One region of the Dermacoccus sp. Tok2021 genome, then DNA from elsewhere that is predicted to be linked to it. Evidence: predicted binding sites of a transcription regulator. Region 1 holds the regulator's gene; each other region holds the start of a gene.
The links. Region 1 encodes LexA, which represses DNA repair genes until DNA is damaged. Its sites were predicted from a motif close to TCGAACANNTGTTCGA; they were not measured.
Positions count from the first base shown of each region.

Region 1 (10,261 bases):
CGGAGCCGACCTCACGGGCGGAGGCCGCACCGGAACCGGACTTCACCTCGTCGGCGTGCTCCTCCGTGGAGGTGGCAGCTACCGGACGCTCACCGCGTGCCGCCGCCGGGGCGACGGACTGCGAGTTGGACTCGGCGTCGAACGGCTCGTCGTCGCTCTCGATCGGCGTGTAGGAGCCGGTCTCGAGCTGGCGAGCGCGCTCCTCGGCCGTGTGGATGCCCATGAACGAACGCGTGTCGAAGTCGAGGTAGTCGAGCGCCAGGCGGCGGAAGACGTAGTCCATGATCGACTGCGCCATACGCACGTCCGGGTCGTCCGTCATACCGGCCGGCTCGAAGCGCAGGTTCGTGAACTTCTCGACGAACGTCTCGAGCGGCACGCCGTACTGCAGGCCGATCGACACGGCGATGGAGAACGCGTCCATGACACCGGCGAGCGTCGAACCCTGCTTACCGAACTTGAGGAAAAGCTCACCGAGATCGCCGTTCTCGTACGTGCCGGCGGTGAGGTAACCCTCCGCGCCACCCACGGCGAACGACGTCGTCTGCGACGAGCGACGCTTCGGCAGGCGCTTGCGCACGGGGCGGTACTCGACGATCTTCTCGACCGGCGTCTCGGCGACGGTCTCCGTGGCCGTCGCGGGCTCGGAGCTCTTCTCGTTCTTGCCCGACGAGAGCGGCTGGCCGACCTTGCAGTTGTCACGGTAGACGGCGATGGCCTTGAGACCGAGCTTCCAACCCTCGAGGTGCACCTCGGCGATGTCCTCGACCGAGGCCGACTCCGGCAGGTTGACCGTCTTGGAGATAGCACCCGACAGGAACGGCTGGCAGGCGGCCATCATGCGGACGTGGCCCATCGGGGAGATGGCGCGCGCACCCATGGCGCAGTCGAAGACCTCGTAGTGCTCCGGCTTGAGGCCGGGAGCGTCGATGACGTGGCCCTTGTCGGCGATGTGCTCGACGATCGCCTCGATCTGCTCTTCCTGGTAGCCGAGCTTCTTCAGCGCGCGCGGAATCGTCTGGTTGACGATCTGCATCGAACCGCCGCCGACGAGCTTCTTGAACTTCACGAGCGAGAAGTCCGGCTCGATACCGGTGGTGTCGCAGTCCATCATGAAGCCGATGGTGCCGGTGGGCGCGAGGACGGAGGCCTGCGCGTTGCGGAAGCCGCCCTTCTCACCGTTCTCGACGACGTCGGCCCAGGCCTTCGTCGCGAGCGCGTGGATGTCGCTGGCCATGGCGCCCATGTCCTTGTGCGAGGCGAGCTCGTCGTTCGCGGCACGGTGCTTGCGCATGACGCGGTTGTGAGCGTCGGCGTTGCGGGCGTAACCGGCGTACGGGCCGACCACGGAAGCCATCTCGGCGGAGCGCTTGTAGGCGGCGCCCGTGAGCAGCGACGTGATGGAACCGGCCAGCGCACGGCCGCCGTCCGAGTCGTAGCCGTGGCCGGTGGCCATGAGGAGCGCACCGAGGTTGGCGTAACCGATGCCGAGCTGACGGTAGTCGACCGTCGTCTTGCCGATGGACTCCGTCGGGAAGTCGGCGAAGCAGATGGAGATGTCCATCGCCGTGATGACGAGCTCGACGACCTTCTGGAAGGTGACGGCGTCGAACGTGTCGTCGTCCTTGAGGAACTTCAGGAGGTTGAGCGAGGCCAGGTTGCAGCTGGAGTTGTCGAGCGACATGTACTCCGAGCACGGGTTGGACGCCGTGATGCGGCCCGTCTCCGGGTTCGTGTGCCACGCGTTGATCGTGTCGTCGTACTGCACACCCGGGTCGGCGCACTCCCACGCGGCCTTGTTGATCTTGTCGAACAGCTCGCGGGCGTCGACCGACTCGATGACCTCACCCGTGTCACGGGCACGCAGGCCGAAGGTTGTGCCGTCCACGACGGCCTTCATGAACTCGTCGCTGACACGAACGGAGTTGTTCGCGTTCTGGTACTGCACGGAGACGATGTCGCGGCCACCGAGGTCCATATCGAAACCGGCGTCACGCAGCGCACGGATCTTGTCCTCCTCGCGCGCCTTCGTCTCGATGAACTCCTCGATGTCCGGGTGGTCGACGTCGAGGACGACCATCTTGGCCGCACGACGCGTGGCGCCGCCGGACTTGATGGTGCCTGCCGAGGCGTCGGCGCCGCGCATGAACGAGACCGGGCCGGAGGCGGTGCCACCGGAGGACAGCAGCTCCTTCGAGGAACGGATACGCGAGAGGTTGAGGCCGGCACCGGAGCCGCCCTTGAAGATGAAGCCCTCTTCCTTGTACCAGTTGAGGATCGAGTCCATCGAGTCGTCGACGGACAGGATGAAGCACGCGCTGACCTGCTGCGGGCTCGCCGTACCCACGTTGAACCACACCGGCGAGTTGAACGAGAAGACCTGGTGCAGCAAGGCGTACGTGAGCTCGTGCTCGAAGATCTCGGCGTCGGCGTCGGACGCGAAGTAGCCGTTGTCCTTGCCGGCCTTCGTGTACGTGAGCACGACGCGGTCGATGAGCTGCTTGAGCGACTTCTCGCGAGCGTCCGAACCCAGCGCGCCACGGAAGTACTTCGTCGTGACGATGGTGGAGGCGTTGAGCGACCAGAAGTCGGGGAACTCGACACCACGCTGCTCGAAGATCGTCTCGCCGGTCTTCCAGTTCTGCTGGACGACGTCACGCAGCTCCCAGGTCACCGCGTCGTAGGGGTGGACGCCCGGGGTGGTGAAGATCCGCTCGATCGTGACGCCGTTGTTCCGGCGACCCGACTTGGCTCGAGCCTTCGTGGTCTCGGTCATGACCGCATGCCTCCTGGCACTTCTCGTGGGTTTGGTGTGGTGTGTCGTGAAGTAGTGGGTGAGCCGGTGGAGCTCAGCCGGTGGAGCTCAGCCGGCGTCGCGCAGAGCGTGCCTGCGCAGGTCGGCGACGGCGTCCTCGAAGTCAGTCAGTGACTCGAAGGCCTGGTAGACGGACGCGAACCGCAGGTACGCGACGTGGTCGAGTTCGCGCAGCGGGCCGAGGATCTCGATGCCGACATCGTGGGCGTCGATCTCCGCAGCCCCCTTGGAGCGGATCGACTCCTCCACCTGCTGAGCGAGGACGGCGAGCTGATCGTCGGAAACCGGGCGGCCCTGGCAGGCCTTGCGCACGCCCGACATGACCTTGTCGCGAGAGAAGGGTTCGCTCACACCGGAGCGCTTGACGACCGTGAGGCTCGCGGTCTCGACGGTGGAGAAACGCTTGCCGCAGTCGGGGCACTGGCGGCGACGCTTGATGCAGGTGCCGTCCTCGGTCGAACGGGAGTCGACCACACGGGAGTCGGCGTTGCGGCAGAAGGGACAGTGCACGTGCCACGCCTCTCGATCGCAGGATTCCACCGCCTCGTGACGGTATGAACCCCAACACCGGCATCGCGGGAACTCTTCCGCAAACAACCACATGTTGGGGGCATTAGGGCGCCTGTGCCCTACATCTAGGAATCCTAGGTTGCGTTGGCGACCGCTCGCAACCGTGTCGGCAAACCCGGCGCACCAACCCCAGCAATGACGCGGAAAAGATGTGCGGCTCGCCCCAGCGACACGCCGAGGGGGCCGCTCAGCCTGCCGGAACGAGAATTCGCTGGCCGGCCTGAACGTGCATCGAGCTCATGTTGTTGGCCTCCTGGATGGCCACCACACCACGGTCGTTACGCAAGGACGGCAGCTCACGAGCGGCGATCTGAGAAAGGGTCTCCCCGTCCTTCACCGTGACCGACGTCGCGCCACCGGCAGGGTTAGCTTCGGCCACGGCCTTGGCCGCAAGGAGGCCACCGCCGACGAGAACCAGAAGCGCCAGAAGGGCAGCGAAGCGACGGCGAGCGAGAACGGCACGACGCGTCAACGGGGCGCGCCGCGTGCTACGACCACCCTCGAGGGAATCGACGACCGCAGGCCCCGACGGAACGAGGTGCAGGTGACGACGGGGGCTCGGCGCGACCGCCGGGACGTCCAGACTGGGCACAGCACTCATGTTCATTCCTCCTGACTCGGCGCGGATGCATCGAACATCCGTGCGATAGAACAACTGTACGACACAAACGTTCGAAAGCAAGGCCGTCGGCGGCGTGTTTCTCGTACATGTTTGCGAAAACTGTGTACGGTGGTGCCTACGTTGATCCCGAACGCTCACACCGAATCAGCGGCCACCGACAACCCCGGAATTCCGGGGAGAATCAGGGCTCCGCACCGAGGTCCGCGTCCGCGAGATCACTGTTTTCGTCGATGTGAGGAGACGCCATGGGTGAGGTCCACTCCATGAACAACCGCGCGAAGGGCAAACTGACCCCGCGCCAGCAGAAAGTGCTCACCGTCATCCGGCGCTCGGTCGACGAGCGCGGCTACCCGCCGAGCCTGCGCGAGATCGGTGAGGCCGTCGGGCTGACGAGCCCGAGCTCCGTCGCACACCAGCTCGCCACGCTCGAGCGCAAGGGTTACCTGCGTCGCGACCCCAACCGCCCTCGCGCCATGGAGGTCGTCTCCCCCGACGACGGCGCCGACACCCGCGGTTACCGCGGAGGCACCTCGGTGCGTGCAGCGTCCGAGAGCACGTACGACGAGACCGACTCGGGCAACGAGCGTCCGCAGGCCTCCTTCGTCCCCGTCGTCGGACGCATCGCCGCCGGCGGGCCGATCCTGGCCGAGCAGGCCGTCGAGGACGTGTTCCCCCTCCCCCGTCAGATCGTCGGTGACGGCGAACTGTTCCTGCTCAAGGTTGTCGGCGACTCGATGATCGAAGCCGCCATCTGCGACGGCGACTGGGTCGTCGTGCGCCAGCAGCCGGAGGCGTCCAACGGTGAGATCGTGGCGGCGCTGCTCGACGGCGAGGCCACCGTGAAGACGTTCAAGCGCACGAACGGCAAGACGTGGCTCCTGCCCGCGAACGAGAACTACGAGCCGATCGACGGCGACGAAGCCAGCATCATGGGCAAGGTCACGGCGGTGCTGCGCAGCGTCTGACTCTCGCCCACCCTCACGTCGTCGCGTTCGCCTCGGTCTGCACCTGCAGGCCGAGGCGTTCGCATGTCGCGGTGAGTGTGGCACCAAGCGGTTCGTGTAGCACGAGATCGGCGCGCTCCGAACCGCGCATGCTTCCCAGACCGACCAGGGCCACGGGCTTGCCCGCCTTGAGCGCCGCCGAGACGAACCGGAAGCCCGACATCACCTTGAGCGAACTTCCGAGAACGAGAACCGCCCGTGACAGTTCGAGCTGCGCGTAGCAGTGCTCAACCGTCGCGGTGGGCACGCTCTCGCCGAACATCACGACGTCGGGCTTGACGACGAGCGAACCACAGTGCGGACAGGCCACGAGAACGAACGCATCCTCTGCACTCCGGGCAACCTCGGCGTCTCCGTCGGCCAACAGGGCCACGTCGCGCGGGAGGTTCGGGTTGGCGTCGCGGATGCGCCCCTGGAACTCGGCTCGATCCGAGCGGCTGCCGCACTCGACGCACTGCACCGAGGAGAGCGAACCGTGCAGTTCGAGGGCGTCCGCTCCGGAGGCCGCATGAAGACCGTCGACGTTCTGCGTCACGAGGTGTTGCACGAGACCTGCGCGCTGCAAGGCTGCAACAGCGTGGTGGCCGCCGTTGGGCCGAGCCGCGGCGAAACGTTCCCACCCGACGGCGCTGCGAACCCAGTAGCGTCGGCGCGCGTCGTCCCCGCTGAGGAACTGCTGGAACGTCATGGGAACCGTTCGGCGGGTGCCGTCAGGCTTGCGGTAGTCGGGAATGCCCGACTCGGTCGAGAGACCCGCCCCGGTGAGCACGAACAGGTCGCCCTGCGCGACGAACTCCGCCAACTCTGCAGTCACAGGTGGCCCCTCTCATTCGACAATCGATAGAAACTACAACATCCGATAACGCCGGGTTATTCTCTACGGATGATCGACGCCGCCGGCCTTCGGGTCATGAAAGCCATTGCCCAGGAGGGTAGCTTCACCGCTGCCGCTGCTTCCCTGGGCTACTCCCAGCCTGCCGTGTCCCAGATGGTGCGCCGCTTGGAGGACAAGACGGGAACGGCTCTCGTCGAGCGCCTCGGACGTTCGGTGCGTCTGACCGAGGCGGGCCACGTGCTCGCCCGCACAGCCACTCCGGTGCTCGCCGCTCTCGAGGCGGCGGAGGGCGAAGTGGCCTCGATCGCCGGCCTGAGGGCGGGACGAGTGCGCCTCATGGCCTTCCCCTCGGCCTCGTCGACCGTCGTCCCACGAGCGCTGTCGCTCGTCAAGCAGCGCTACCCCGACGTTCAGGTCACCTTCGCGGAAGCGGAGCCGCCGGAGTCACTCGCGGCGCTTCGGGCGGGAGATTGCGATGTTGCAATCGCGTTCTCCTACGACGGCGACGAGATCGCGGCACACGCGGAGGATCTCGAGGGGCTCACCACGCTCGACCTGCTCGAGGACGAGGTGCGCCTCGCCGTGCCGGCCGATCACCCGTTTGCCGGAAGGGGCTCCGTGTCGATGGAGGAGCTCGAGTCCGCGTCGTGGATCGCCGGATGCCCGCGCTGCCGGGGCCACCTGCTCTCGCTCGCCACCTCGGCGGGTTACACCCCTGACGTCGCGTTCGAGACCGAGGACTACGTCACCGTGCTCGGACTCGTGGCCGAGGGGTTGGGCGTGGCCCTCATCCCGGAGCTCATCCTGCGTTCGACTCAGCACCCCCGCGTGGCCACCATCGCCATCGAGCCGGCGAGCCGTCGTTCGGTTCAGGCTGTCACCACGCCCGACCTCCAGCGTGTGCCGGCGGTCAAGGCCACCCTCGACGCGCTGCGGGAAGCAACCGACGCTCTGCCGAACCTGTCGCCGGTTCCCTCCGGCTCGCGACTGGAATCTCCTACGACTCTCAACGGTGTCATCTCTGCGGTTCGACCGTGAGCGATCTACCGACGGGTACGACGTCGAGGTCTCCTGAAAGGTCCGTTCGGTAGACGGCTGTTCCGCTCTGGGCGAGTAACGACAGGAGCGATTCCTTCGGGTGTCCGTAATCGTTGCCCTCCCCCACCCCGATGAGGCCGACCCGCGCCGAAGCCGCCCGATAGAGCCCGGCACTCTGGTTCGCGCTGCCGTGGTGAGCAACCTTGACGAGGTCGTAGGGACGCGACGCTGCTCGGCGCGTCACCTCCCCGATGCACGCGGCCTGCGCCTCCCGTTCGACGTCGCCGAGCATGAGCGCATGCACGCTCGGCGTCGCCACATCGAGCACGAGGGAAGCATTGTTGACCGGCGAACCCGCCGCCAACGCTCGGCGCGGCCAGAGGACGTCGAGCACGGCGTCACCGACACGGACCTGCTGACCCGGTGCGAGGCGTTGCGCAACCTTCCCGTAACGGCGCAACACCTGCCTCGTCTGGGCATCGGCATCCCTCTCCCCTCGGCCACCACGAGGGCTCGAGCTGTGGCTCGTCAGCCACGTCACGAAGACCTCGACCGACGGCTGCCGCTCGAGTACGGCCCCGAGACCATCGACGTGGTCGGCATGCAGGTGCGTGAGCACGACGGCGTCCACACGCGTCACGCCGTGACGATCGAGGCACCCGGTGACGTCGCCTTCCTCGGGTCCGGTGTCGACGAGGATCGCCGCCTGCTCACCGGTGCGTACCAACGCGGCATCTCCCTGCCCGACGTCGCACTGGGCATACAGCCACCCCGGATCTGCGCGTCCCTCTCCGGGGATCGGAAGCCACAGGGCCGCAGGGACGAGCGCCACCAACGTGACGGATGCCCACCCTCGAAGGCCGAGCCACGGGACGATTCGCCACCCGAACAGGAGCGCCGCGAGGAGGACGACGGCCAGCACGATGCCGGGCGCCCCGCTCGGCCACGGCAACGAGCCCCCTGGCACGGATGCGGCGACGTGGGCAATCGTGGAAATGACCCAGGCGGGAAGACCCGCCGCCCACACGAGCAGATCGGCCAGAGCCGGGACGAGTGGTGCCACGAGCAGAACGACCATCCCCGCGAGCGTGGCCGGTGCGACAAAGGGCTCCGCGAGAACGTTCGCCGGCAGGGAAACGAGCGACACGGCACCACTCAGCGCCACGAGGATGGGCAAGCACAGCGCCTGGGCGGCGACGGGAATGAGACACAGTTCGATCGCGTGGGTCAGCTTCGACGACGGCGTTTGCGGCAACCGTTCCGTCAGGGCGTTCGCCCATCGCTTCGCGAAGAGCACGAGGCCGAGCGTGGCGAGCGCCGAGAGCGCGAACCCCGCACTCACGGCGAGCCACGGATCCCACATGAGGAGCAGCGTGATGGCCGCCCCGAGCGCCGGGCAGGCAGCTTTCGGTCTGCCCCACGACGTGCCGAGCAACCCGACGATGCCCATCGCTCCGGCACGGACAACGCTCGGATCCGGATGGCACACGAGCACGTAGAGGAGGACGACAAGAAGAGCCGCCACTGTGCGGGCGCGCCGACGCAGACCAGACCAGGACAGACACCACGACGCCGCGACGAGCACAATGGTGACGTTCGACCCGCTCACCGCGTTGAGGTGCGACATGCCCGTGACGCTCATGTCGTCGTTCAACTCGGCCGGGATCGCGGCGACGTCACCGACGACGAGAGCCGGCACGAGGCCGCGCGGGTCGTCCGGGAGGTTTCGAGCCGCGTGCGACAGACCCCGGCGCAAGACTTCGAGTTGTGCGATGACCGGTGGCGACCCGTCAAGGACATGAGGTCCACCGCGCGCCACGAGCAGCGCCTGGGCAGACCCGAGCCGTTCCGAGGGCGCGAGTCTGCCCTTCACATCGAGCCGAGCTCTCCACGGCACGGTCCGCCACCGTCCGTCACCGATCAGGACGACCGGCGTCGCCACGTCGACCCGCGTTCCGCGGGCCTGGACTCGGTGCACGGTGAGGGGAACGAGATACCGGTCCGCAGCGCCCGGCCCCTTAGGTTCAAGGGCGCGGGGTTGCCCCGTGACGACGGCCTCGAACGTTCCGCTGGCTCGTTCGGCCGCCAACTCGGCGAGCGGCCCCTGACGTTGGTGAGCGAGTTGTCCTCCGGCCGCCGTGGCGATCAGCGCCGTGACGACCGCACAGAAGGCAACGCCCACGACGAGCGCGCGCCGAACCCGCGACAGGAACAGCGCTCCCCCCAGCGCTGCGGCGGCGAGCGCCACCACGACGACCTCGGTGGCCGAGGCTCGTAGTGCGAGCAACACGGCGAGCACGCCCCAGCCACAACATGCCGCGCCGAGCAGCCGGAGGTCGTGCTCGCTCCTCACACCGTGACCTTGGAGCGCAGCCGCTCCAGGGCCTTGTCACCGATGCCGCTGACCTCACCCAACTCCTCGACGCTCGAGAATCGGCCGTGTTCCGTGCGCCAGTCGAGGATTCTCTGCGCGAGGACCGGCCCCACTCCGGGCAGGGTGTCGAGCGCGGCCGCGTCGGCCGTGTTGAGATTGACCAGGGCGGACGCCCCTGCAGAGGCCCCCGGGGTTCCCGGTGTGATGGCCGCTGCACCCGATGACGGTTGAACACGCGCCGGAGCCGCGGGCGGGCTGGGAACCGGCGGGGACTCCCCCGGCCTCGGCACGATGACCTGCTCTCCGTCGGCGAGTGGCCGCGCGAGATTGATGCCGGAAGCATCGGCTCCCTTCAGCCCACCGGCTGCCCTGACGGCGTCCTCGACCCTGGCGCCCGGTGTGACCGTGACGACGCCGGGAGTGCGCACCGCCCCGACGACGTGGATGTTGAGCACCGAGGGCGACGCCGCAGCGGCGGGGGTGGCCGCTGTCGAGGCAGCGTTCGTGGGCGCCGCGGCAGCGCCCGATGGGGCGCTCGACACCGTGGCACGACCCGCGACCTGCAGCGGTTTGGCTGAAGAGCCTGTTGCGGCGCTCGATGTGTCCGGCGTGAGCATGACACGCACACCGAAGACGAGAGCAGCGAGCAGTGCACACAGTGCAACCACGACAACGGCCGTGCGTGACGGCGCCCAGCGAGCCTCGTCGAGCGGAGCAGGAGGGCGGATGAGCCGTCGGGGCGTGCGCTCCGGCTCAGGGGTCCACGCGGGTTCGCGACGTGCCCGTTCGATCTCCGCGAGCACTTCGTCGAGCCGGTCGTCGCTGTCGTGTCGAGTCGTCATGGCGTGACGCTACGAAGGCCTCCGGAGTGAACACCATCCTGCGCCGCTTGAGCCTGTGGAAGCGCCTGCTGCGACAGTTCGGGGTCATGCGCAGGCATCACGCCTGTGGAGGAAGCTCGGACACGGCGCACCGGGCCCACGACGGAATCAGACCGTCACGC
Region 1 is NZ_JAGTHU010000018.1:42,288-52,548, forward strand. Features, by position in the region: gene K9D12_RS11135 (vitamin B12-dependent ribonucleotide reductase) at 1-2,776, opposite strand, end outside; gene nrdR (transcriptional regulator NrdR) at 2,864-3,325, opposite strand; gene K9D12_RS11145 (LysM peptidoglycan-binding domain-containing protein) at 3,573-3,986, opposite strand; gene lexA (transcriptional repressor LexA) at 4,253-4,972, shown strand; gene K9D12_RS11155 (Sir2 family NAD-dependent protein deacetylase) at 4,986-5,825, opposite strand; gene K9D12_RS11160 (LysR family transcriptional regulator) at 5,895-6,884, shown strand; gene K9D12_RS11165 (ComEC/Rec2 family competence protein) at 6,862-9,237, opposite strand; gene K9D12_RS11170 (ComEA family DNA-binding protein) at 9,234-10,100, opposite strand; gene K9D12_RS11175 (DegV family protein) at 10,256-10,261, opposite strand, start outside.

Region 2 (10,261 bases), on a different contig from region 1:
ACGCATGGATCTCGTGGCACTGGAGCACCTCATCTCGGCGGGCGGCATCGGCACCGTCGTCCTGACGGCCGGAACGACGGGCTTGGGGGCCGTCGATCCGATCGACAAGGCGATTCCGCTGTGCCGCAAGTACGGCGTGCGCGTGCACGTCGACGCGGCGTACGGCGGTTTCTTCCGCCTGCTCGCCGAGGAGGGCGACGACCTGCTGGCGCCGGACGTGGCCGCCGCCTTCCGGGCGATCGACGAGGCCGACTCCGTCGTCATCGACCCGCACAAGCACGGCCTGCAGCCGTACGGCTGCGGCGCGGTGCTGTTCCGCGATCCGAACGTGGCGAACTTCTACGACCACACCTCGCCGTACACGTACTTCACGAGCGGTGACGACCTGCACATGGGCGAGATCTCGCTCGAGTGCTCGCGTTCGGGCGCGTCCGCGGCGGCGCTGTGGATGACGCTCCAGCTGCTTCCGCTCACGCGGGAGGGCATGGGCGAGATCGTCGCGCCGGGACGTCGCGCCGCGCTGGCGTGGGCCGAGAAGCTGCGCAACTCGGAGGTGTTCGACCTCTACCAGGAGCCCGACCTCGACATCGTCAGCTACTTCCCGAAGGGCGAATCCCTCGCCGACGTCGACCGCCGTTCGGGCGCGATCCTCACGAACGGCATGAAGGCGCCGCGTGACGAGTCGCTCTTCGTCGCGACCTACCAGGTGAAGCCCGACGACATGACGAACCGTGGCCACGACGTTCCCGGCGAGGCTCCCGAGGCGGGCGCGCGCATCCTGCGCAGCGTGACGATGAAGCCGGAGACCGAGCCCCTCATCGACGAGATCCACGCCGCCGTCGAGAAGCTCGCCCGCGCCGTCGACGCCTGACCCGATGTTGAGCGGCGTGCGCGGCACCGGTGCCGCGTTTCCCAGGCAACATCGCGCCACGCCGTAGGGTGGAGGCATGGCACTCAACACGGCCTTTGCGGTCCTGCCCGGTCTGACGATCGACACGCTGCCCAGCGGCATTCTCGACCCGACGACGGACTACGTCACGGGCGAGGAGGCCATCTCCAACGCGCTGCCGGCGGGGTACGTCGGCGCGTTCACGGCGCGCACGGATGACGACAAGGACGCGGTCGTCCTCGTCGGCTACGAGCTCATGCTGCAGCCCGACCTCATCCCCGACATCGCGGACGAGGCCGTCACCGCCGTTTTCGCAGGCAACTCGAAGACGTGGCTGCTCATCGTCGACGGCGACGAGCAGAGCCGCATGCTGACGCTCGACGCGTCGGGTGTCACGGCGGAGGACGGCGAGCCCGTCGAGGGCGAACCGACCGCCATCATCGACGGCGACCCCGAGAAGACCCTCAAGCAGGCCGTCGTCGACCTCACCGGCATCGACCTCGACGCCGTCGTCGCCGACAAGGGCGTCCTCGTCATCGTCGAGGACTGAGGATTCACCGATAGGTCTTGCTATCGGCTGTAGTCTGTAGCCATGGCGACGGGCTTGGAGGAGATCGCAGCCGCGAGCGACCGCATGACGCGTGACGCTCGCGCCATGTTGACCGCTGCCGTCCGCGACGCACACCGCGAGGGAATGTCCCAGCGCGAGATCGCCCGGCGTATCGGACGCAGCCAGCCTGAGGTGTCGCGCCTCATCCGCTTTCACGGGTCCGGACCTCTTGCCCGCAGGTTGCGCGCCCACCGCCAAGCGGTGATCCACCTCATCGAGGTTGCCGGGGGACGCAATGTGCGTGTCTTCGGCTCCGTCGCCACGGGCCGCGAGCACGCCGGCTCGGACATCGATCTCCTGGCGGACCTCAGCCTCGCTTACCTCAGCCTGCTCGACCTCGAGCGCCTCCAGTCACGACTCACCGAAGAAGTGGGCGCGACAGTGGAACTCACGCCCGACTCGGGGCTGAGGCCCTACCTACGCGAACGCGTCCTGAAGGAAGCCGTTCCGCTGTGAGCCCCCACCGGACGCACACCCGCCGAGAACGTTGAAGAAGCCCGCTACCACTTGCAGTTCGTCGTGACCTACCTCGACGAACCCGCTACGCAAGTTGCGACGGACGCCTCCTGCGAACCACCGCAGAACGGGATGTCCCAACCCTTCTGACTCGCCTCGCAGCCGAGCTCACCTGACGATCGGACCGCGCGTCAGCGTGCGTCGGGCAGCCCTCGCCCCCCACTCGCGCGAGATGTCGCGCAATTGGGGACAGACCAGGCACAAAGATCCCCACTCGCGCGATTCGTCGCGCAAGTGGGGATCTGTGGCGGTCGGATCACTCCGCCCAGGTCACCTTCACCGGGAACTTCTTCACACCATTGACGAAGTTGGAGCGCACGCGCTTCACGTCGCCGACGAGCTCGATCTTCTCGATGCGCGGCAGCAGCTCCTCGAGCAGCAGGCGGATCTCGAGGCGGGCGAGGTTGTTGCCGAGGCACAGGTGCGGCGAGCCCTTGCCGAACGTCATGTGGTCGACGTTCTTGCGCGTCACGTCGATCTTGTTCGGGTTCTCGAAGACGTCCTCGTCACGGTTGCCCGAGCCGAACCACATGACGACCTTGTCGCCTTCCTTGATCTGCTTGCCACCGAGCTCGACGTCCTTTGTCGCCGTGCGGCGGAAGTGGTAAACCGGCGTCGCCCAGCGCAGCAACTCCTCGAGGCCAGACTCGATGAGCGACGGGTCCTCCTTGAGCAGCTTGAACTGGTCGGGCTGCGCGATGAGGCCCAGCATGATCTGGCTGATCGCGTGGCGCGTCGTCTCGTTGCCGGCGATGACGAGCAGCGAGAAGTAGTTGTTGAAGTCCTGGTCCGAGAGCGGCACGCCGTCCTCGGGCATCTTGTTGGCGAGGATCGAGACGAGGTCCTTGCCCTCGCCGCCGACGCGCTTGTCACGCAGGTCGCGCCCGTAGTCCCAGACGTCCTGCACGGTGGGCGAACGGAACGGCAGGTGGCGGTACTTCTCCGACTCGGGCGAGTCGAGCAGGTGCTGCGTGTAGTCCGGGTCGGTGTTGGCCACCATCTCATTGCCCCACGCGATGAGCTGCGGCGTGTGGTCGCGCGGCACGTCGAGCAGGCGCGCGAGCACCTGGATCGGGAAGTCGGCCGAGATCTTCTCGACGAAGTCGAACTCGCCGTCGGGCGACGTCTTCTTCGCCTCGTCGATCGTGTTCTTCGTCAGCTCGCGCAGGAACGCCTCGTAGTTCTTGAGGAGGTTGCGCGGCGAGAACTCACGCTGGATGAGCTTGCGCAGCGCCGTGTGACGCGCGCCGTCCGTCTCCAGCATGGAACGGCGGAAGTCCATGAGGTCGTCGTCGACATCCTCAAGGTTGACGAACTTCTCCGACGTGAACGTCTCGGAGTCCTTGTCGACGGCCCAGATGTCGTCGTACTTCGTGACGGCCCAGAAGCCCTTGCCGTCGGACTCCTCGTTCCAGTGCACCGGGTCACCGGCGCGCAGGGCGGCGAACTGGGCCCAACCCTCGTTGTCGCGGAACCTGTCGAGGTTCGCGAGGTCGACGTCTTCGAGCGTGTACTGGCTGCTGGGTGCGGCACCCACGTCAGTGGTCATGTCGGTCTCCTTCGATCGCTGAAGTCTGGATCACAGGTGGTAGGTGTACTCACGGAACTCCCAGTCCGTGATGAAGGCGTTGAAACGCTCGATCTCGTTGCGCTTGTACGCGAGGAAGGTCGTGACGAAGCCCTCGCCGAGCACCTCGCGCATCTCCGAGTCGGCCTCGAGGGCGTCGAGCGCCTCGCACAGGGACGAGGGCAGCTTGGGCGAACGCTCCGGGTCGTAGCCGTAGCCCTCGAGCGCGGGACCCGGGTCGATCTCGTTCTTGATGCCGAGGTAGGCCGCGGCCAGCGTCGCCGCCGTGAGCAGGTAGGGGTTGGCCGACGCGTCGCCGAGGCGCAGCTCCAGGCGCGACGCCGAGCCACGCTCCGGGGGGATGCGCACCATCGCGCTGCGGTTGTCGAGACCCCAGTCGATGAGCCACGGGGCGAGCGTGTCCGGCCCGAAGCGCTTGTAGGAGTTGATCGTCGGGTTCGCGAGCGCCGCGAGCGCCGGGGCGTGCTTGAGGATGCCGCCGATCGCGTGGTGAGCGACGGCGGAGAGGCCGTTGTGGCTGTTCGGGTCGTCGAAGAGGTGGTTGCCTGCGGCGTCCTGCGTCGAGAAGTGCAGGTGGAAGCCCGAGCCGCCCTCGTCGTTGAACGGCTTGGCCATGAACGTCGCGAGCTTGCCACCGGCGCGCGCCATCTCCTTGACGGCGGCCTTGAAGCGGAACGCGCGGTCGGAGGCGTCGAGTGCGTCGGAGTGCCAGAGGTTGATCTCGAACTGGCCGGAGCTGAACTCGTGGTTCGCGGCGATGACGTCGAGGTCGTAGGCGCCGAGCTGACGCAGCGAGGCGAGCAGAACGTTCTCGGGGTCGCCGCGCAGGCCGGAGACATAGACGTTGCCGGGGCTCTCGCCGTAGCGCGCCCAGCCGGAGTCGTTCGTGTCCGACTCCTCGAGGAGGTAGAACTCGAGCTCCGGGCCGCAGATCGGGGTGCCCGCGATGGAGCTGAACTTCTCGATGACCTGCTTGAGGACGTAGCGCGGGCTCTCGGCGGACGGCGAACCGTCCGGGTTGAACACGTCGGCGATGACGTGGGCGACGCCCGGCTCCCACGGCACGGTCTTGATCGTCTCGATGTCGGGGTAGGCCACGATGTCGGGCAGACCCGCGGCGAGGCCGCCCTCGATGTCGACGACGTCACCCATGGGCGTCGTGCCGTAGACGCTGCGGCAGAACGCGACGCCGTGGCCGGTGGTGCGCTCGAAGCGGTTGACGAGCAGATCCTTGCTGCGGTCGGTGCCGATGATGTCGGAGTAGCCGAGGCGGACGACGTCGATGCCCTCCGCCGCACACTTCTCCATGGCTTCGGCCATGAGCCTCGAGTCGATCTTCGTCATGCCATCGCCTTTCACGCCTTTGTGAGCGAACGCCTCCCCCGACGGTTGCCGTGCCGGGAGTGAGTCAAAAGGTCGTTCGGATCCGAACAGTAGCCGTGTGACTCAGGCCACACAACCCCTCTTGATCGGGTAGCCTAGCCGGTGTCGTACGGACACGAACGATTTCTCGGCAACAAACTTGCGGCACGGGCCGCAGACGGTGAAAGGGTGCAGGCACATGAGCGACCAGAAGGGCTTCTTCTACCCCCGCACCGCCGGCGGAACCTCGGGCATCATCCCGAGCCCGCCGTGGTACTACTCGGGCGACCTGCTGACGGTCGAGTACCGCACCAACCCGGAGCGTGTGCGCGAACTCCTGCCCGCCCCACTGGAACTCGCCGACGAGGACCCGGGCGCCGTCGCGCTCATCTGGGCCGACTGGCAGAGCTGCTCCAGCTCCCGCGAGGAGCTGCTCGACCCGGTGCGCGCCCAGTACAAGGAGGCGTTCGCCGTCGTCCGCTGCTCGTACAAGGGCAAGACGTTCAGCCGCTGCGTCTACATCTGGGTCGACAAGGACTTCGCGATCGGCCGCGGCCTGCACCAGGGCTACCCGAAGAAGCTCGGCTCGATGTGGCAGACGCGCCCCCACCCCTTCGCGCAGGGTGCGCCGCAGATCGCCGAGGGCGGCATGTTCGGTGCGACGCTCGCCGCCGGCGACCGTCGTCTCGCCGAGGCCGTGCTGACGCTGCGCGAGCCGAGTGAGACGAACGGCTTCGTCAACGGCCACCCGATGGCCCACCACCGCATCTACCCCGACATCGCCCGCGGGGCGACGGGCGACGCCTACAGCGAGCTCATCTCGTCCGGCGCGGCCGAGTTCGAGGGCGGGCAGGCGTGGCGTGGTGACGTCGATCTGCGCCTGTTCGAATCGCCCACGGAGGAACTCGCCGCCCTGGAGGTCGACGAGATCATCGGCGGCTACTACCGGCAGATCGGCGTCATTTGGAACGGCGGCGAGACGCTCGAACGTCTCGTGTGAGCCAGGCGGCTGCGAAGGGCGGCAGCCTGCGTCGCAGATGAGTTCGTGGACACACGGCACGCAGCGTCACGCCGCCGACCCACCCCACCCCGGACGAGTGTAGTGTGAGGTGGGTCACGGCGAGAGGGGAAGGGATGCGGCACAAATCCCGTCCACAGGGTTGCGCCTGCGGGTGCGGCCCCGGCTGCGTCCACGCTCGGCTCGCCGACGCGATCCCCCTCGTCAGTTCGCTGTTGAGCTCGACGGCACGCGACGAGGGTCTCGTCATCGCCATCGCGGACCGCGAGGCACGCCTGCACTACGTCGACGGAGACTCCCGCGCCCGCAGCCGCGCCGAGAGCATCGGCTTCACCGCGGGGGCGAACTGGTCGGAGGCGCAGGTCGGCACGAACGCGCCGGGGCGAGCTGTGGCCCGCGGCGAAGCGGTCTCGATCCATCGCGAGGAGCACACGCGCCCGGACGTCCACCCGTTCAGCTGCTCCGCGGCGCCGCTCGTCGACCCCGTCACCGGCGAGGTGCTCGGCGCTCTCGACGTGACGGGAGGTGACGCTGCGGCAGACCGGCGCACCCTCGCACTCGTGCAGGCCACCGCGGCCGCGGTGGCTCGTGAACTTCGCCTCGCCGGGGTGCCGGTCGGCCCTCCACCGCACACGAGCGCGCGGCTGCGTCTCGTCCACCACGGCCGCCCCTGCATCGAAACGGGTACGGCCACCCACGCACTCACCGACCGCCACGCCGAACTCCTCGTGACACTCGCGCTCGAACCCCAAGGCCTCAGCGCCGACGAGATCGGGGCCCTCGTCTACCCGGACGGCACGCCGCCCGCCACCATCCGCGGCGAGATGCTGCGGCTTCGTCGACGGCTCGACACGATTCCCGGCGCGCCGAACCTCGAAAGCCGCCCCTACCGCCTCACGGGGCCACTGCTCATCGATGCCGTCCAGGTCACGGAGCATCTGCGTCGCGGCGAGCACGACGAAGCCCTCGAGCTGTATCGCGGAGCCTCGCTGACGCACAGCGAGGCGGAGCCCGTCGTCGACCTGCTGCGTTCGACGTCCGGGTCGCTGCGCGAAGCGATGCTCAGTGACGCCACTCCCGAGACCCTTCTGCGCTACCTCGACCTGCCCGAGGCCGCCGATGACGTCGAGTCGTGGCACATGGCACTCACCGTCCTGCCACCGCGCGCGCCACAGCGGGCCATCGTTCTCACGCATCTCGAACAGCTCGACACTCGTCTGCGCCAGGCGAACTGACGCCCGCACAGCGCGTTGCACGGGCAGTGCAACGTTGATGCAACGCAGCCCTTTGTAACGTGACGCACATCACGTAACCCCGCGTCACATCCCGCGGGCTCAGGGAAAGGAAGCTGCGATGACGGTCTACGCCAACCCGGGAACCGAGGGCTCCAAGGTCGAGTTCAAGAAGCGCTACGAGCACTTCATCGGCGGCGAATGGGTCGCGCCGAAGAAGGGGCAGTACTTCGAGAACCCCACCCCGGTCACCGGCAAGACGTTCTGCGAGGTGGGCCGCGGCACTGCCGAGGACATCGAGGCCGCCCTCGACGCGGCATGGGCGGCGGCACCGACGTGGAACAAGACCTCGCCCGCGGAGCGGGCACTCATCCTCAACCGGATCGCCGACCGGATGGAGGAGAACCTCGAGAAGATCGCCGTCGCGGAGACGTGGGACAACGGCAAGCCGGTGCGCGAGACGCTCAACGCCGACATCCCCCTCGCGATCGACCACTTCCGCTACTTCGCCGGTGCCATCCGCGCGCAGGAAGGCAGCCTCTCGCAGATCGACGAGGACACCGTCGCTTACCACTTCCACGAGCCGCTCGGCGTCGTCGGGCAGATCATCCCGTGGAACTTCCCCATCCTCATGGCCGTGTGGAAGCTCGCGCCGGCGCTGGCCGCAGGTAACTGCGTCGTCCTCAAGCCGGCGGAGCAGACGCCCGCGTCGATCCTCGTGCTCATGGAGATCATCGAAGACCTGATCCCCAAGGGCGTCGTCAACATCGTCAACGGCTTCGGCGTCGAGGCCGGCGCGCCGCTCGCGTCGAACAAGCGCATCCGCAAGATCGCCTTCACCGGCGAGACGACGACGGGGCGCCTCATCATGCAGTACGCCTCGGAGAACCTCATCCCGGTGACGCTCGAGCTCGGCGGCAAGAGCCCCAACATCTTCTTCGAGGACATCGCGCAGGCGGACGACGCGTTCTACGACAAGGCGCAGGAGGGCTTCACCCTCTTCGCCCTCAACCAGGGCGAGGTGTGCACCTGCCCGTCACGCGCGCTCGTCCAGGAGTCGATCTACGACCAGTTCATGGCCGACGTCGTCGAGCGCACGAAGAAGATCAAGGCCGGTAACCCGCTCGACGACTCGACGATGATCGGTGCGCAGGCCTCCAACGACCAGTTGCAGAAGATCCTGTCCTACCTCGACATCGGCCAGAAGGAAGGCGCGAAGGTGCTCACCGGTGGTCGGCAGGCCGAGTTGGACGGCGATCTGGGCGGCGGCTTCTACGTCGAGCCGACCATCTTCGAGGGCACGAACAACATGCGGATCTTCCAGGAGGAGATCTTCGGGCCGGTCGTGTCCGTGGCGAAGTTCGGCACGTACGACGAGGCACTGAAGATCGCGAACGACACCCTTTACGGCCTCGGCGCCGGCGTGTGGTCGCGCAACGGCAACACCGCCTACCGCGCGGGCCGCGACATCCAGGCCGGCCGCGTGTGGGTGAACAACTACCACAACTACCCGGCGCACGCGGCGTTCGGTGGCTACAAGAGCTCCGGCATCGGGCGGGAGAACCACCTCATGATGCTCGACCACTACCAGCAGACGAAGAACCTCCTCGTCTCCTACTCGGAGAACAAGCTCGGCTTCTTCTGAGCCGACCCGCATCACGGATCAGATCGCAACCACACGAAGGGAAGAGTCATGAGCACCATGCAAGCTGCAGTCGTGGACGTCTTCGGCGAAGACCTGAACGTCAAGGATGTGGAACTGCCGGAACCCGGGCCGGGTCAGGCGCTGGTCAAGCTCATCGCATCGGGGGTGTGCCACACCGACCTGCACGCCAAGGACGGTGACTGGCCGGTCAAGCCCGAACCGCCGTTCATCCCGGGCCACGAGGGAGTCGGCGTCGTCGAGAAACTCGGCGAAGGCGTCACCGAACTCGCCATCGGCGACATGGTGGGCAACGCCTGGCTCGCCTCCGCGTGCGGCACGTGCGAGCACTGCCGCAACGGCTGGGAGACGTTGTGCGAGGAGCAGACCAACGGCGGGTACAGCGTCAACGGCTCGTTCGGGCAGTACATGCTCGTCGACGCCACGTTCGCCGCCCGTATCCCCGACGGCGCGGACCCCCACGAGATCGCTCCCGTGCTGTGCGCCGGTGTCACCGTCTACAAGGGGCTGAAGGTCACGGAGGTGCGCCCCGGCCAGTGGGTCGTCATCTCCGGCATCGGCGGTCTTGGGCACATCGCCGTCCAGTACGCCAAGGCCATGGGGATGCGGATCGTCGCCGTGGACGTCGCCGACGACAAGCTGGAGCTCGCGAAGAAGCACGGCGCGGAGGTCACGGTGAACGCCGCGGTCGAGGACCCGACGCAGGCCGTCCTCGACGCCACCGGCGGCGGCGCTCACGGTGTGCTGGTCACGGCGGTGCACCCCAAGGCGTTCGGTCAGGCCATCGGAATGGCGCGCCGCGGGGGAACCATCGTGTTCAACGGCCTTCCCCCGGGTGATTTCCCGGCGCCGATCTTCGACGTCGTCCTCAAGGGCCTGACGATCCGCGGATCGATCGTCGGCACCCGGCAGGACATGGTGGAGGCCCTCGACTTCTATGCCCGAGGCCTCATCCACCCGACGTTCAGCAAGCGGAACCTCGACGACATCAACGCGGTGTTCGACGAGATGCACCACGGCAAGATCGACGGGCGCGTCGTCATCGACTACACGACGGAGCGCGAGGAGAAGTGATGAACCTCGAGTCACGAGCCGCTGTGGCCGGCGAGAGCGTCAGCCGGGTCGCCCTGACGCCGGACGCCGTCGCTCTGCTGCAGCAGCTCGTGGCCCAGCACGGTCGTCTGATGTTCCACCAGTCCGGCGGGTGTTGTGACGGGTCGACGCCGATGTGCTATCCGGCAGGGCAGTTCCGCACGGGTCAGGCCGACGTCCTGCTCGGCACGTTCACCCTTCCGGACGTGGCGGGTGACGATGCGGAACTGGAGTTCTGGATGAGCCGCGAACAGTTCGAGACGTGGAAGCACACTCACCTCACCGTTGACG
Region 2 is NZ_JAGTHU010000016.1:29,407-39,667, reverse strand. Features, by position in the region: gene K9D12_RS10320 (aminotransferase class V-fold PLP-dependent enzyme) at 1-871, shown strand, start outside; gene K9D12_RS10315 (hypothetical protein) at 948-1,439, shown strand; gene K9D12_RS10310 (nucleotidyltransferase domain-containing protein) at 1,482-1,955, shown strand; gene K9D12_RS10305 (cytochrome P450) at 2,272-3,564, opposite strand; gene K9D12_RS10300 (glutamine synthetase family protein) at 3,595-4,947, opposite strand; gene K9D12_RS10295 (acetoacetate decarboxylase family protein) at 5,165-5,965, shown strand; gene K9D12_RS10290 (GAF domain-containing protein) at 6,100-7,218, shown strand; gene K9D12_RS10285 (aldehyde dehydrogenase family protein) at 7,337-8,860, shown strand; gene adhP (alcohol dehydrogenase AdhP) at 8,909-9,952, shown strand; gene K9D12_RS10275 (DUF779 domain-containing protein) at 9,952-10,261, shown strand, end outside.
Region 2: the regulator LexA is predicted to act here: its motif matches at 5,012-5,027, upstream of K9D12_RS10295 (acetoacetate decarboxylase family protein).

Region 3 (10,261 bases), on a different contig from region 1:
GCCGAGCGACGAGGCCGGCCACCCGCTGCTGGTAGTCCGTCATCACTCGTCTCGCTGAGCAGCCGGGTGTGCACCACGACGACGCATCGTCGCCGAAGCGCCGCTCGCTGCACCGGAGGCAGCCCGGCTCGTCAGCACACCCGAGGAGTCGGCGCCGTGGCCGGCGTCCTCGTCACTGTCACCCGCGGCCCGCTTCTGGTAGGCCTTGGCGCGACGCGCCAGCTCCTGCACGCCCTTCTCACGGCGACGCAGGTCGGTGAGCGCCGGCGTCGCGATGAAGATCGAGGAGAACGTACCGACGGCCACACCGATGAACAGGGCGACCGCGATGTCGAGCAGCGTGCTCGGGCCGATGAAGAAGACACCGACGACGAGGATCGCCGCGATCGGCAGGAGGGCCACGACCGAGGTGTTGATCGAACGCACGAGCATCTGGTTGACGGCGTAGTTCGCGGCCTGGTCGAAGCTGCGGCGTCCCGTCGCGAAGGCCTCGGACGCGTTCTCGCGCACCTTGTCGAAGACGACGACGGTGTCGTAGATCGAGTAACCGAGGATCGTGAGGAAGCCGATCATCGTCGCCGGCGTCACCTCGAGACCCGTAAGGGCGTAGATACCGACGGTGAAGAACAGGTCGTGGATGAGGGCGATGAGCGCAGCAGCCGCCATCTTCCACGTGCGGAAGTACAGCGCGAGCACGACCGACACGAAGGCGAGGAAGACGAACAGGGCGACGATGGCCTTGTTCGTCACGCTTTCACCCCAGGAAGGGCCGATGAACGAGGTCTCGGCGCTCGTGGCCGGAACGTCGAACTCCTTGGCCAGGGCGTTCTTGACGGCCTCCGTGGTGGCCGGGGTGCCGTCGCCGAGCTTCTCGGCCTGCACGCGGACCGTGCCCTCACCGAGCTTCGAAACACGCAGGTTCGATTCGGTCTTCGTCACCGCCGTGACGGCGTCGGCAGCACGCGTGTCGTAGCTGGCCGTGTTCGAGATACCGGGAACGCGGATCTCGGAGCCACCGGTGAACTCGAGGCCGAAGTTGAGGCCACGACCGAACAGACCGGCTGCGGCGAGGACGAGCAGCACGGCGGTCAGGGCGTACCAGCGCTTGCGCTTGCCGATGAAGTCGAACTGACGACGACCCGTGTAGAGGTCGTTTCCGAACGTTGCGAAGCTGGCCATCAGGCGGTGCCCTCCTGAGCTGCGCGGCGACGGTCGGCCAGCGTCACGCGGCCGCGACCCGCGTACGTGGCGGTGCGCGCACCGAGACGCTCCGGGTCGAGACCCGAGGCCGGGTGGCCGTTACCGAAGAACTTCGTACGGGCGAGAAGTGCCACTACGGGGTGGGTGAACAGCATGACGACCAGGAGGTCGATGAGCGTCGTGAGGCCGAGCGTGAACGCGAAGGCCTTGACCGTGCTCTCCGACAGGACATACAGCACGGCGGCCGCGAGGAAGTTCACCGCGTCCGAGATGATGATCGTGCGCTTGGCCCGGGCCCAACCGGTGTCGACCGCGGCTCGTAGTGGCCGTCCCGAGCGCACTTCGTCTCTCACGCGTTCGAAGTACACGATGAACGAGTCGGCGGTGATACCGATCGCGACGATGAGGCCCGTGACACCCGCCATGGACAGACGGAAGTTGTTGACCGAACCCAGCAGCGTCACGGCGAGGTAGGTCATGGCCGCTGCGACGAGCAGGGACGCGACCGTCACGAGGCCGAGCGCACGGTACTGGAAGAGCGAGTACAGGACGACGAGGCCGAGACCGATGGCGCCGGCGATGATGCCCTTCGTCAGCTGGTCGGAGCCGAGCTCCGGGCTCAGCTGATCGGACGTGAGTTCCTTGAACGACATCGGCAGCGCACCGAACTTGAGGGAGTCAGCGAGCAGCTTGCCGCTCTCGGCTGTGAACCCACCCGTGATCTGGGCCTGGCCCGACGTGAGCGGCTCACGGACGTTCGGGGCCGAGATCGACTGACCGTCGACCGTGATGGCGAAGCGGTTGCGCGGCTCCTGAAGGAGCGCCACTCGGCGCGTCACGTTGGCGAAGGCCGTCTTACCCTCACCGTTGAGCTTGAGGTCGACGGCGATCTCACCCGTCTGGTTGCCCTGCTGGTTCGTGGCCATACCGCTGCTCGCGTCCGTGAGATCGGCGCCCTTGACCTCGACCGGTCCGAGCAGCAGCTTCTCGTTGCCCTCCTTCGAACAGACGACAACCGGCTTGTTCGCAGGGATGCTCGCCGCGACCTCCTGGTAGGAGGGCGTGCAGGCATAGACCTGGAGCAGCTGGTTGTACGTCATGTTCGACGAGGCGATGCCGGCCTTGACCCACGCGGCGTCGACCTTCTGCTCGCCCCACGCGGTGTCGCTGGCGTTCTCCGGGCCGACCTGCTTGTAGGCCGAGGGCAGTACGTCCTTCGACGAGCTGGAACTCGACGGTGCAGGCGACGACGATCCACCCGAGGAGCTCGCCGACGGGGAGGTCGATGCCGAACCCGAGGGCGTCGCCTGGTTCGCGCCGGAGCTCTTGATGACCTCGGGCAGGCGGTAGGGCGACTGTCCCTGCTTCGAGCCCTGGGCCGTCGCGACGACGGCGCGGAAGTCGAGCTGCGAAGAGCGCGACAGGGAGTCGAGCACCTGACGGCTCGGGTTGCCCGGAATCGACACGACGATGTTGCGCGCACCGAGCGTCGTCACCTCGGCCTCGGCGGTGCCGGACGCGTCGACGCGGTTACGGATGATGTCGACGGCCTGCTTGACCTGCGACTCGTTGACGGACGAACCGCCGGTGACGACAGGTTCGAGGACGACCTCACGGCCACCCTCGAGGTCGAGACCGAGCTTCGGCAGCCAGCTGTCCGTTGCCGCGATTCCGCCGATGAGAGCCAGGAACACGATGAGGAGGCCGGCGAGGCTCTTCTTCGGGCTGGACGGCGGAGTCTTCTTCGCCTTCGCGCGGTTCGGGCGGTTCGAGTCGATGTTGTGCGGCGCGCCGGTCGGCGTGCTCATCGTGCGTCGCCCTCGGCGCCTGCGGCGTCGTCGCGTCGGTTCTCGTCCTGAACCCGACCGGAGACCGGGTCGACATTGGCCGGCAGCAGCGCGCGGCGGTCGAAGCGGATCACCGTGCCGGGCGCCACCTCGACCTCACCCGTGGCGTCGTCGAGGCGACGCAGCGTGCCGTACATTCCACTCGTCGTGCAGACCTCGTCGCCCACGCTCAGCGCAGCCTGCGCCCTCTGGGTCGCCTGGGCTCGCTTGCGCTGGCTGAAGAACATCAGCGCAATGAGGAGGAAGGGCAGGAGCAGCAGGAGCATCGAGAAGCCGGAGCCTCCCGACTGCGATGCGGCAACCATGTTCGGCATGAAGGTCCTCACGTAGTTCTCGGGTCTGCCGGGGTCCGCATCCACGTCAGGTGCCGGACCACTGGCCGCACCACCCTACCCGGTGAAGCGCCCGTCCCCACCCTCGGCCGGGTCGAACAGCGCGCCGCCCAGGGACGATTCCGGTGGGGTGAGCCCGAGGTGGCTCCACGCGAGCGGCGCCGCAGCGCGCCCTCGCGGCGTGCGGATCATGTAGCCCTCGCGCACGAGGTACGGCTCAGCCACGGTCTCGACGGTGTCGGGCTCCTCACCGACGGCGACGGCGAGTGTCGACAGGCCCACAGGCCCACCACCGAACCGGCGGCACAGGGCCTCGAGCACGGCACGGTCGAGCCTGTCGAGGCCGCTCGCGTCGACATCGAAGAGGTCGAGCGCGGCTCGGGCCGACCCCAGGTCGACGACCTGACGGCCGTGCACCTGCGCGTAGTCACGGACGCGGCGCAGGAGTCGGTTCGCGATGCGCGGGGTACCGCGCGAGCGACCGGCGATCTCCTCGATGCCCTCGCGTGTCGCGGGCACGCCGAGCAGGTCGGCGTTGCGCGCGAGGATGGCAGCAAGATCGCTCGCCTTGTAGTAGTCGAGGTGGCCGGTGAAGCCGAAGCGGTCACGCAGCGGCGCGGGCAGCAGCCCCGCACGCGTGGTGGCGCCGACGACGGTGAACGGCGGCAGTTCGAGCGGGATGGCCGTTGCGCCCGGCCCCTTGCCGACGATGACGTCGACGCGGAAGTCCTCCATCGCGAGGTACAGCATCTCCTCCGCCGGGCGCGCCATGCGGTGGATCTCGTCGAGGAAGAGCACCTCGCCCTCGGTGAGAGAGCTGAGGATGGCCGCCAGGTCACCCGCGTGCTGGATGGCGGGTCCGCTCGTGATGCGGATAGGGGCCTCGAGCTCGCTCGCCACGATCATGGCGAGCGTCGTCTTGCCGAGCCCGGGAGGGCCGGAGAGCAGGACGTGGTCCGGCGGCGCACCGCGTCGGCGCGCGGCCTCGAGCACGAGACCGAGCTGATCACGCACCCGCTCCTGACCGGGGAAGTCGGCCAGCTTCTTCGGCCTCAGGGCCGCTTCGAGCTGCTGCTCGTCCTCAGAACCGTGCGGGTCGACGAGGCGCGGCGAGATGTCGGCGCTGTGGTCCTCGAAGTGTGCCGGACTCATCGGCCGAGCTCCCGTAGGGCCAGGCGCAACAGGACGGGCGTCGTGGCGCCGTCGGCCTCGGGCAGCTTGGCGACCTTGGCCACGGCGTCATCGGCCTGCTTGGCGCTCCAGCCGAGCCCCACGAGCGCCTCTGCCACCTGCGAGTCACCCGGTGTCGTCGCGGCAGGTACCTCGGGCGTGGCCTCTGTTTCGCCCGTACCGACGGGCACGACCTTGTCGCGCAGTTCGAGGACGATGCGCTCGGCGCCCTTCTTGCCGATGCCGGGCACCTTCGTCAAGGCGGTGACGTTGCCTGTCGCGATGGCCGACGACAGCTGCGCCGGGTCGTGAACGGCCAGCATCGCCAGGGCGAGGCGCGGCCCGACACCACTGACGGTCTGCACCTGCTCGAACAGGGCGCGTTCGTCGTCACCGGCGAAGCCGAAGAGGGTGAGCGAGTCCTCACGCACCACCAGCGACGTCGCCAGGCGCATCGACTCCCCCGGGCGCGCCGAGGCGGCCGTCGCAGGCGTGGTGTGGACGAGCAGCCCGACTCCCCCGACCTCGAGGACCACGGTGTCGAGCGTCGCTGCTGCGACGGCGCCGGTGAGGCTGGAGATCATGGACGGGCTCCTCGGGTGGGGGCGTCGCGGGAGGCGGACGAGCGCAGCGGCTCACGATACTGCTTGGCCGCCGAACGGGATCGACGCGCCGCAGCAGCTTCTGCGGCACGGTACTGGGCCGCCGCCGGGGCGAACGGACGCTCGCCGTCGGTGTTGGCCCGACGGGCGGCACCCGCACCACGCCAGTGGTGACAGATGGCAAGAGCCAGAGCGTCGGCGGCGTCAGCGGGCTTGGGGGCGCTCTCGAGACCGAGGATGCGCGTCACCATGGCCGTCACCTGAGCCTTGTCGGCCCGCCCGTTGCCCGTGACAGCTGCCTTCACCTCGGACGGCGTGTGCAGACCGAGCGGCAACCCGCGCGACGCAGCAGCGAGCATCGGAACGGCGGAGGCCTGGGCGGTGCCCATGATGGTCGAGACGTCGTTTCGGGCGAACATGCGCTCGACGGCGACGGCGTCCGGCCTGGTGCGTTCGAAGACGGCCTCGAGTTCCACCTGCAACTCGTGAAGACGCTCGTGCAGTGGGGTGTCCGCACCGGTGCGGATCACGCCGACCGTGACGATCTGCAGGCGACCGCCGGGAGCGCCCTGAACCACTCCGACGCCGCAGCGCGTCAGACCGGGGTCAACGGCGAGCACACGCATGCGCAACGCTCCTTCCGCTGACGGGACCGCCCCGGCACCTGACCAACAAGATGACAAGACGATGAGTCGATGCGAACACCTGTTCGCACCCGATCACTCTACCGTCGCACACGCCGAAGGCGACCCGACCCGCCGAGGGTCGAGCCGCCTTCCGCTGGTGACGTGCTTGCCGATCAGTCCTCGGCGTCGAGTTCGGCGAGAACCTCGTCCGAGACCTGACCGTTGGCGAAGACGTTCTGCACGTCGTCGCTGTCCTCGAGTGCCTCGATGACACGGAACATCTTCTTCGCGCCGTCCTTGTCGAGGGGAACCTCCATCGACGGCATCCACGAGGCCTCGGCGGAGTCGTAGTCGATACCGGCCGACTGGAGCGCCTCACGCACACCCACGAAGTCGCCCGCTTCGGAGACGATCTCGAAGGACTCACCGAGGTCGTTGACCTCCTCGGCACCGGCCTCGAGGACGATCTCGAGGACGCCGTCCTCCGTCGCGTCGTCCTTGTCTCCCTGGTCCTTGGGCACGATGACGACGCCCTTGCGGTTGAACAGGTAGGCGACCGAACCGGAGTCGGCCATCGAGCCGCCGTTCTTCTGCAGAGCGGTGCGAACCTCGGCGACGGCGCGGTTCTTGTTGTCCGTCAGGCACTCGATGAGCACGGCGACGCCGCCAGGGGCATAACCCTCGTACATGAGGGCCTGGTACTCGGCTCCACCGGCCTCTGCGCCCGAACCGCGCTTGACGGCCCGGTCGATGTTGTCGTTAGGGACCGACGACTTCTTCGCCTTCTGGATGGCGTCGTACAGCGTCGGGTTACCGGCCGGGTCGCCACCACCGGAACGGGCCGCAACCTCGATGTTCTTGATGAGCTTGGCGAACAGCTTGCCGCGCTTGGCGTCGATCGCAGCCTTCTTGTGCTTCGTCGTCGCCCATTTGGAGTGGCCGCTCATGTCTCCCTCTCGCTGGTCCGTCGTGCCGTTCCTCTGGGGTTCTGTCGCGGTGCTCCTTCGCCGAAGGCCCGCGGGGCGGCTCACGACGACACGCGCGCCCACCCGTCAGATCTGTCGGCAGTCTAACGGGGTGCGCTCCTCGCCTCACATCTGCTCAGGTGAACCACAGTTGCCGCGACACGGCACTGCAGGTTCATACTTTCGGACGTGACATCTTCGAACGGGTCCGCGTCGGTCACTGCGGAAACTGACGAGCGGGCCGGCGGGCACCGGAAGAAGGGTGCCGGCGCGCTCGTGCTCGGCGCGCTCGGTGTCGTCTTCGGCGACATCGGCACGAGCCCCCTGTACTCCGTGCAGAGCGTGTTCAACGCCAGCCACAACGCCGTCATCGCCAACGAGGCAGACATCTACGGAACGATCTCCTGGATGTTCTGGTCGCTCACCATCATCGTGACGATCAAGTACGTGCTCTTCGTGCTCCGCGCCGACAACGACGGCGAGGGCGGCATCATGGCGCTCGCGGCGCTCGTGCGCCAGGGAGTGCCCAAGGGCGGCAAGCGCTGGAGCGTCGTCATGCTTCTCGGCGTCATCGGAGCATCGCTGTTCTTCGGCGACAGCGTGATCACCCCCGCCATCTCCGTCATGTCGGCCGTCGAAGGCCTCGAAGTCGTGCGGCCCGGACTCAACCGGTACGTCGTACCGATCGGCGCCGTCATCATCACGATCCTGTTCCTCGTGCAGCGCAAGGGCACCGAGGTCGTCGGCAAGTTCTTCGGCCCCATCATGATCCTGTGGTTCGTCACCATCGCCGCCCTCGGCATCGGCCAGATCGTGCGCGACCCGCACATCCTCAAGGCGTTCCTGCCGAACTACGCCACGCTGTTCGTCGTCGAGCATCCCTTCATCGCGTTCATCGCCGCGGGCTCGATCGTCCTGTGCGTCACCGGCGCCGAGGCCCTCTACGCCGACATGGGTCACTTCGGGCGCGCCCCCATCACCCGAGCCTGGTTCCTCCTCGTGTTCCCCTCGCTCGTCCTCAACTACATGGGCCAGGGCTCGCTCATCCTCACCAACCCGGACAAGATCGCGAACCCGTTCTTCCTCCTCGCCCCCGAATGGGCGAAGCTACCGCTCGTCATCCTCGCGACCATGGCCACCGTCATCGCCTCCCAGGCCGTCATCTCCGGCGCGTTCTCCGTGGCACGACAGGCCGAACGAACCGGTTACCTGCCCCGCATGACCGTGCGTCACACCGGCCAGGAGGAAGAGGGCCAGATCTACATCCCCGGGGTCAACTGGGTGCTCTTCATCGGCGTCATGCTTCTGCTCTTCGCCTTCCGCAGTTCGGAGAAACTCGCCGTCGCCTACGGCCTCGCCGTCACCGGCACATTCCTCATGACGACGACGCTGTTCCTCGTCTACGCCCACAGCACGCTCAAGTGGCGCACCTGGCGCATCGTCACCCTCGGCGTCGCGCTCTACCTCTTCGAAGGCATCTTCTTCCTCGCCAACGTCGCCAAACTGCTGCACGGCGGTTGGCTACCCGTCGTCATCGCACTCGGCATCGGCATGTCCATGCTCACCTGGCAGAAGGGGCGCGCCATCGTCGCCACCCGCCGCCAGAGCATCGAAGGTCCCCTCGCCACCTTCGTCGAAACAGCCCGCAGCGGCGACCTGCGCGAAGTGCCCGGCACCGCCGTGTTCCTCCACCCCGACAAGGACACGACGCCCCTCGCCCTGCGCGAGAACGCCAACTTCAACCACGTCATCCACGAGAACGTCTTCATCGTCAGCACCCTCAGCGCCAACGTGCCCCACGTCGCCCCCCAAGACACCGTCATCCTCGACCAACTCGGCAACGACTACGACCGCATCACCCACCTCACCCTCAAGTACGGCTTCCAGGACGACCAAGACGTCCCCGCCGCACTGCGCATCGCCAAGGAACAAGGCGTCGACATCGACCCCGACACCGCCTACTACTTCGTCTCCGAAATCGGCCTCCTCGACACCGGCCGCCCCGGCATGAACAAACTGCGCAAACTGCTCTTCATCGCCATGACCCACAACGCCGCCGTCCCCGCCGACTACTTCCGCCTCCCCAAGGAGCGGACGGTGATGATGGGAGCGCAGATCCTTTTGTAGGGCGCTCGCGCCCTACAAAAGGATCTGCCTGTCTTTTCCCTTGCGCTGTCGCACCGAGCGCCGGTCCGAGCTTGCGAGGACCGACGCTCGGTGCGACAGCGCTTCGGGGGCGTCCGCTTCCAGCCGGGTTCGGTTCTTGAAGAGCGTTGTGGCTTGGGTGCTTGCCTGGCTTTTCAGGCGGCGATTTCTGGGTTGGGTTTTCGAGGAGCGAGAGTGCTCAGCGCCAGGCGGATGTCGTCGTCAGGCCCTCGACGTGGTCGTCGAACTCCACCGGGCGCGGCAAGTGGGTGCGACCCGCCAAGTGCAACGCCCGCACCACCGGCTTCGCACGCACCCGACGGACATCCGTCACCGCCTCGTTGTGGAACCGGTGCGCCAACTCCACCCGCTCACACGCGTCAGCCAACCGGCGCCGCACCTGCGTGCCCGCCGCCGACGCCGGAGCCCAGTCCTCGACCACCGCGCCGAGGGCCGCCGTCAGCTCCCCCTCGATGAGCGCCCGTTCCTCGGGCACGCCCACCTCCTGCACCTCCGCGGTGATCTGAGCGCCTTCAGACGCCTCGAGCGACGCACTCGCCGCCGACGCCAGGAGAAACGCACTCGCAGCATCGAGGTCGGCGCCGTTCGCCAGTTCCAAGGCCACCTCCGCGCGCCGCACCAACTGGGCGTCGAGCGCCGCGAGCGACCCCTCGACCCGTGCGTGCAAACGGTCGAGCCGGGCAGCCGTGTAGCTCAGGTACCACGCGACGGCGAGCGCTCCCGCGAGGAGCAACGCAACAACGGTCCACTCCTGCACGACTACAACCTCCTCGCGATGCGCAACGTCCGCTCACTCACCTCGTGCGAGCTCGCCACCGTCTCGTAGGCCGTGAGGATGTGGCGTGCGACGGTGCTCCAGTCGTAGATTCGGGCGCGCTCCGCGCCCCGACGCGCCAGGTCTGCGCGGCGGTGGGGGTCGTCGAGCAACGCCGTCACACGGCGTGCGAGGTCGCCCTCGTCGCCCGTGCGGAACAGGACGCCGCAGCGCCCACCGTCCAACACGCGCGCGAACGCCTCGAGGTCGCTGGCCACAACCGGCACCCCGGCACTCAATGCCTCCACGAGGATGATGCCGAAACTCTCACCGCCGGTGTTCGGCGCGACGTAGAGGTCGACCGAGCGGAACAGCGACGCCTTCTCCGCGTCGGAGATCATGCCGAGCAACTCGATGCGCTCACGCATCTGCTCGGGAACGGCCTTGATCACCTCGTCGCGCTCCCCCGGCCCGGCGACGAGCAGCCGCACACCCGGGTAGCTGCGGGCGATCTGCGGCAGAGCGCGCACGAGGACGTCGAGACCCTTGCGCGGTTCGTTCATCCGCCCGAGGAACGCGATCGTCGGGCGCTCGTCCGT
Region 3 is NZ_JAGTHU010000001.1:184,014-194,274, reverse strand. Features, by position in the region: gene K9D12_RS00890 (adenine phosphoribosyltransferase) at 1-43, opposite strand, end outside; gene secF (protein translocase subunit SecF) at 43-1,179, opposite strand; gene secD (protein translocase subunit SecD) at 1,179-3,008, opposite strand; gene yajC (preprotein translocase subunit YajC) at 3,005-3,361, opposite strand; gene ruvB (Holliday junction branch migration DNA helicase RuvB) at 3,437-4,531, opposite strand; gene ruvA (Holliday junction branch migration protein RuvA) at 4,528-5,133, opposite strand; gene ruvC (crossover junction endodeoxyribonuclease RuvC) at 5,130-5,777, opposite strand; gene K9D12_RS00855 (YebC/PmpR family DNA-binding transcriptional regulator) at 5,951-6,724, opposite strand; gene K9D12_RS00850 (potassium transporter Kup) at 6,932-8,869, shown strand; gene K9D12_RS00845 (hypothetical protein) at 9,087-9,665, opposite strand; gene K9D12_RS00840 (glycosyltransferase family 4 protein) at 9,668-10,261, opposite strand, start outside.
Region 3: the regulator LexA is predicted to act here: its motif matches at 5,849-5,864, upstream of ruvC (crossover junction endodeoxyribonuclease RuvC).